Regions from separate parts of the Buttiauxella gaviniae genome, predicted to be linked through region 3. Evidence: predicted binding sites of a transcription regulator. Region 3 holds the regulator's gene; each other region holds the start of a gene.
What was found. Region 3 encodes PurR, which represses purine synthesis genes. Its sites were predicted from a motif close to CANGCAAACGTTTGCNTG; they were not measured.

Region 1: a site for PurR is predicted at 1,200-1,217, ahead of gcvT (glycine cleavage system aminomethyltransferase GcvT). Genes of this name have one in related genera too.
Region 2: a site for PurR is predicted at 1,128-1,145, ahead of pyrC (dihydroorotase). Genes of this name have one in related genera too.

Annotation. Positions count from the first base shown of each region.
Region 1 covers NZ_JBFMVT010000002.1:1,106,647-1,108,920, forward strand. The annotation lists gene gcvT (glycine cleavage system aminomethyltransferase GcvT) at 8-1,105, opposite strand; gene ubiI (FAD-dependent 2-octaprenylphenol hydroxylase) at 1,541-2,274, opposite strand, start outside.
Region 2 covers NZ_JBFMVT010000002.1:226,757-229,030, reverse strand. The annotation lists gene pyrC (dihydroorotase) at 27-1,070, opposite strand; gene AB1E22_RS01725 (lipoprotein) at 1,172-1,732, opposite strand; gene grxB (glutaredoxin 2) at 1,887-2,274, opposite strand, start outside.
Region 3 covers NZ_JBFMVT010000002.1:4,054,707-4,056,980, reverse strand. The annotation lists gene sodB (superoxide dismutase [Fe]) at 1-393, shown strand, start outside; gene AB1E22_RS19295 (YnhF family membrane protein) at 433-522, opposite strand; gene purR (HTH-type transcriptional repressor PurR) at 817-1,842, shown strand; gene punR (DNA-binding transcriptional activator PunR) at 1,861-2,274, opposite strand, start outside.

The DNA.
Region 1 (2,274 bases), 2.9 Mb from region 3:
TCGAAATTCACTGCGCGACAGCTTTACCGCCGCGAACAAAAATTGGTTTAGTCACTTTTACCGGCATTTCTCGGTTACGGATTTGAACGATAGCGGTTTCGCCAATACCCGCAGGAACACGTGCCAGAGCAATGCTGTAACCGAGCGTAGGCGAGAAGGTTCCGCTGGTAATTACCCCTTCCTGGACGTTACCGGATTCATCTGTAAAACGGACAGGCAGCTCATTACGTAATACGCCTTTTTCGGTCATGATCAAGCCAACGAGCTGGTCAGTTCCTCTTTCACGCTGGAGTTCCAGCGCTTCGCGGCCAATAAAATCACGATCTTCAGGCTGCCATGCGATAGTCCAGCCCATGTTCGCCGCCAGAGGAGAGACGCTCTCGTCCATTTCCTGGCTGTAAAGGTTCATACCGGATTCCAGACGAAGCGTGTCGCGTGCGCCGAGGCCGCAAGGTTTCACGCCAATCTCTACCAGTTGTGCCCAAAACTCGGCCGCTTTTTCATTGGGCATCGCAATTTCATAACCCGCTTCGCCGGTATAGCCGGTCGTCGCAATAAACAGGTCACCGGCCTGAACACCAAAGAATGGCTTCATGCCAGCAACGGCATTGCGTTGCTCTTCAGTAAACAACTGCGCGGCTTTTGCCTGCGCGTTTGGCCCCTGAACGGCAATCAGCGACAGGTCATCGCGCACGGTAACGGAAACGGAGAACGGTTCTGCGTGTTGATTAATCCACGCCAGATCGTTTTCACGTGTTGCGGAGTTCACCACCAGGCGAAAATAGTCTTCCGTCTGGAAATAGATAATCAGGTCATCGATAACACCGCCGGAAGCGTTGAGCATTGCGGTGTAGAGGGCTTTGCCCGGCTGGGTCAGTTTGGCAACGTCGTTGGCGACGAGGTAACGCAGGAATTCGCGGGTGCGGCTGCCTTTCAAATCAACGATGGTCATGTGGGAGACATCAAACATTCCGGCATCGTTGCGCACCGCATGGTGTTCATCAATCTGCGAGCCATAGTGCAATGGCATCATCCAGCCATGGAAATCCACCATACGCGCGCCGCAGAGATTGTGCTGTTCAAACAAAGGGGTCTTTTGAGTCATTTTTTCCTCTTTAACCATCTGGTTGAAAAGCGCTGTTCGCTTTTCTTTTCGTCAGACGAAACCCAGCATCACTACCGATCCGGATAGTGACGCAAACGTTACCTTTTGCCTGAACTTACCACTGAATGAGGGAGTAAACCATAAGGTACAAACGGTCATTGCATTAGCTTATGACCAAAATCAGAGGTGCAGCTTGCAGAGTATTCGACTGGAAAAATGCGAGACACTACGCATAAACAAGAAGTGTTTTGGCGAGAATTTGGCGTTAGCTAACATTTATAACCATTCCAGAAACAAATTCACTACATCACGAAAAACGTGGGATGAGAAAAAGTAATCCGAAATAAGAGGTGAGATTAGAATTTTTCAAATGAGGAGGGTATTTCCCTTTCCAATAAGCGGAAAGGGAAATGTGACGCGGTTCTCAGAATAAATTTAACGCAGCCAGTGCGGTAAATCTTGTAGACCCATCGCCTGGCGAACTAATTGTTGTTTCACGCCCGGAAGGGTGTCTGCTAATTTCAGGCCGATATCACGCAGCAGTTTCTTCGCCGGATGACTTCCGGCAAACAGGTCTCGGAAGCCCTGCATACTGGCAAGCATCAGGGCGGCACTGTGTTTGCGGCTACGTTCGTAGCGGCGCAGATAGAGATGCTGCCCGATATCTTTACCCTGGCGATGCAAACGGCGCACTTCATCGATCAGTTCGGCCGCATCCATAAAGCCCAGGTTCACGCCCTGCCCGGCTAACGGGTGAATGGTGTGCGCAGCGTCCCCCACTAGCGCTAGACGATGCCCGGCAAAATTACGCGCATAACGGCCTGTGAGCGGGAAAACCTGGCGTTCACTTTCAACACTGCACAAGCCCAAACGCATATCGAATGCCACGGAGAGCGCCTGGTTAAATTCCTCAACGCCTGCCTGCTGCAAACGCTCAGCCTCCAGCGGTGGCAATGACCAGACGATGGAACACAAATGTGGGTCGCTTAACGGCAGGAAAGCCAGAATGCCGTCGCCATGGAAGACCTGGCGGGCAACTGCTTCGTGTGGTTCAGCGGTACGAATAGTAGCAACCAGCGCATGATGGCGATAATCCCAGAACGTCAGTGGAATGTCGGCCTGATTACGCAGCCAGGAATTTGCGCCATCAGCCCCAACCACCAGACGCG
Region 2 (2,274 bases), 3.8 Mb from region 3:
TATGCAACAGGGGGCGCTAAAAATTGTTATTGAACTGACCAGATTACCTGTTCACCTGCAAGGAACGGCACGATGCTGTCATCGCTGGTCTCGATAGTTTCCGGCATCGTGACCGGCGTGCGGACCAGCTCAATTGTCTCTTCGTTTACAGGCAAACCATAGAAACGCGGGCCGTTGAGAGAAGTAAACGCTTCAAAGTGCTGCATGGCGTTCAACTCTTCAAATACCGTTGCATACGCGCCAAGGGCTGAAGGGGCGTTAAAGCAGCCTGCACAACCGCAACTGGCTTCTTTACGATGACGCGCATGAGGGGCTGAATCAGTCCCCAGGAACACGCGGTCACATCCGCTGGCAACCAGTTCACGCAACGCTTCCTGGTGAACGCTGCGTTTCAAAATTGGCAGGCAATACAGGTGAGGGCGCATGCCGCCGACCAACATGTGGTTGCGGTTAAACATCAGATGCTGTGGGGTAATGGTGGCGCCTAACAGGGAGTTGCCTTCCTTCACATATTGCGCGGCGTCTTTGGTGGTGATGTGCTCAAACACCACTTTCAGCTCTGGCAGTTGGCGACGTAATGGCTCCATCACCGTTTCGATAAAGCGTGCTTCGCGGTCGAAAATATCAATGTCTGCGTGAGTCACTTCGCCGTGAATAAGCAGCGGCATACCAATTTTTTGCATGCGCTCAAGCACCGGCAAAATCGCAGCGGTGCTGGTGACGCCGTGGCTTGAGTTGGTCGTGGCGTTGGCCGGATAAAGTTTTGCCGCTGTGAATACCCCTTCACTAAACCCGCGTTCCACTTCATTGGGGTCTAAAGAGTCGGTGAGGTAGCAGGTCATCAACGGTTCGAAATTGTGCCCTTGCGGTACGGCATCAAGAATACGTTGGCGATAGGCAATGGCGGCTTCGACAGTGGTTACTGGCGGTGCCAGGTTTGGCATCACAATCGCGCGACCATAAATTTCGCTGGTATAAGGCACCACCGTTTTTAACATCTCACCATCACGCAGGTGAACATGCCAGTCGTCTGGGCGGCGAATTTTTAATACCTGAGGTAATACGGTCATGAAAGTGCTCCGGCGTAGGAAGGAAATAACGATGATTTATGCCGGGCACTAAGGATAAGCGCAAACGTTTCGCTTTGCACCATTTTCGTTGAGATTTTGGTTTATTCGGTGAAAGGAATGACGATTTCACCCGGCTTAACTTCAATCCCTTTGGCGTATTTTTTCGCCAGTTTTTCGCCGGAACTGTTGTCTTCACTCAACACATAAGCGGGCTGCTTATTAAAATAGTTGCGAAGCGACTGATTCAGATAAGGGATCAGCGTCTGGACAATCGTCTGCATTTTTTCCGGTTCAACGGTGGCATCAACCACTTCCATCTCTTGCAGATAGATAGCGCCTTGCTCTTTGTTGAAAGTCGGCAATGCTTTTAACTTCAGTTTGATATTGGCTTTCTGATTGCCGAACAGGGAGGTCATATCCAGTTTCGCATCACCGGTCAGCGTGATTTTATTCGGCTCTTCACGGCCAATGGCGCTGGCTAAATTCGTCAAAACGATATGCGCATCGGCAACGCCCGGCAGGCCAATATCTTTCGAGAAATTATTACGCTTTTGCAGCGCCTGGTTAATTTCCTGTTCGCTGACGGTGTACTGCGTCAGTTGGTTACAGCCCACAACGAGCCCGCTGAGCATCAATGCTGCGGCTAACACTATCTTTTTCATGGAATTCCTTAACATGCTGCTTTAGTCACAGATCCTGACATAAAGCATCATGATGTACCAGCGCAGGCGGTGCTACAGGAAAAAGCCGAAATACCTGAGTGACATCAAGCTGCAGGGCGCATCTTGAAATCACTCAGGTAAAACGGGCTATGTATCAAATTGCGTGGGATGAAAGCAGGTTAATTTGCGTCTGTTTCGCCATGTTATCGCGGTAGGCGGCAACCCGGCTTGGCCACTCAATGCCGGCCACCAGAGTCAGATTACGCAGCAGCGGGAAGAGATGAATATCGTCTTCTGAGAGTTCACCGTTGACGGCATTCGGCTGCACGATGAGTTTATCGAGCTTGCGTAAATCATCGCTGATTTTTTTGATAAGGCCTGGCGAGTGGGTGAGATGCTCGGCAAACGAGCCAATCATTGCCTCTTTCTTGTGAGTGAAATAGGCGCGCGCCGCCGGTGTGGCAAATTCATCAAAAGGCGCTTTTGCAATTCGGGGCAACAACAGGTGTTGCACGTAGCTATTAACATGGCGAAGCCATTCG
Region 3 (2,274 bases):
GTATTTAACAACGCAGCGCAGGTGTGGAACCATACCTTCTACTGGAACTGCCTGGCACCTGATGCTGGCGGCGAACCAACGGGCGCTGTTTTGGATGCTATCAACCAATCTTTTGGTAGCTTCGCTGAGTTTAAGCAACAGTTTACCGATGCCGCTATCAAGAACTTTGGCGCAGGCTGGACCTGGCTTGTTAAAAACGCAGAGGGTTCGTTAGCCATTGTTTCTACATCTAACGCAGGCACACCGCTGACCACTGCGGCCAAACCGCTGCTGACTGTAGACGTATGGGAACATGCGTATTACATCGACTACCGCAATGCTCGCGCAGGATACCTGGAGCATTTCTGGGCGTTGGTGAATTGGGAATTTGTTGCGAAGAATCTTGCAGCTTAATCCATAAGTAAATGGGCCGCGATAAGCGGCCCATTTTAATCAGTGCAGTACGGCGGTTAACGCGCCACAAACAATCAAAGCCAGAACGATAACCGTGGTGGTGATTGAAAATTTCAGGTCGGTGCTCATGAGTAAACTCCTTTTATTACCTTACAATCAGTGTGTCGGTGGATTTTCCCACAATCGGAGAGAAAAATCCTCCTGGTTTTAACCGGATATCCATTTTCCCTCTTCCACTTTTCGCCAGGATAGGCCAAAATCCCACGCTAATTTATTGCGTACCGTCAATTCAACGCCCTCCTCCCGTTTTATGTCGCAATCCCGGCATACCCGCAACCACGATGTTGCCTCAGGAGATAGCGTACGCAAACGTTTAACACATTCGTTATCAGGGGCTTACGATATGGCCCGGAGTGAAATTTAATGGCGACAATCAAGGATGTGGCGAAACGCGCAAACGTTTCCACTACAACCGTATCACATGTGATTAACAAAACCCGTTTTGTAGCGGAAGAGACGCGCAATGCGGTTTGGGCTGCAATCAAAGAGCTGCACTATTCGCCAAGCGCCGTCGCGCGTAGCCTGAAAGTTAATCACACTAAAACGATTGGCCTGTTAGCCACGTCCAGCGAAGCGCCCTATTTCGCCGAAATCATCGAAGCCGTTGAAAATAGCTGCTTTGAAAAAGGCTATACCCTCATTCTGGGTAACGCACACAATAACTTCGAAAAACAGCGTGCCTACTTATCAATGATGGCGCAAAAGCGCGTTGATGGCCTGCTGGTGATGTGCTCTGAGTACCCGGAATCACTTCTGACCATGCTCGAAGAGTACCGTCATATCCCAATGGTTGTGATGGACTGGGGTGAAGCGCGCGCTGATTTTACCGACTCCGTCGTCGATAACGCATTCCATGGCGGTTATCTGGCCGGGCGTTATTTGATCGAACGCGGTCATCGTGAAATTGGCGCTATTCCCGGGCAGATGGAACGCAACACCGGCGGCGGTCGCCATGCTGGCTTTATGAAAGCGCTGCAAGAGGCTGGTATCGCTATCCCGGAAAACTGGATTGTTCAGGGCGATTTTGAGCCGGAATCCGGTTATCGCGCGATGCAGCAGATCCTCGGTCAGTCTCATCGCCCTACCGCGGTGTTCTGCGGCGGGGATATTATGGCGATGGGTGCAATTTGTGCCGCCGATGAAATGGGGCTGCGCGTCCCGCAGGATATTTCCATTATCGGCTATGACAACGTGCGTAATGCTCGCTTCTTCTCACCCGCCCTGACGACGATTCACCAGCCAAAAGATTCCCTGGGTGAAACGGCATTTAACATGCTGCTGGATAGAATCGTTAACAAACGCGAAGAATCCCAGAGCATTGAAGTCCATCCGCGCCTGATTGAGCGCCGCTCAGTAGCTGATGGCCCATTCCGCGATTACCGCCGTTAAGTTTTGTTGAGCCCGGGTTTACTCGGGCTCAGGCTCCTGCAACCACTCCGCATTCATCGTCTCACTGTCCCCCAAATAATCCAGTAGCCAGGCCAGGGCTGGTGATGCATCATTTTGCCGCCAGGTCAGGCAGCATGCGGCGTCCGGGAAGGGATTATCAAGCGTTAACTCGCACCACTGCCCTGATGCCAGCCACGGCCGTGCGATATGCAAAGGCACCATACCGATACACAGCCCCGCGCTAAGACAATCTGAACCAGATTGCCAGTCAGGCACCACTACACGACGCTGGTTATCCAGCAGCCAGGTAATTCGTTTTGGTAGTGAACGGGAGGTATCCTCCAGCACCAGCGAAGGCCAGGCCCGGAGATCGTCATCGCTTAGGGTACCGCCAAGCTTCGCAAGCGCATGATTCGATGCCACCACGCAACG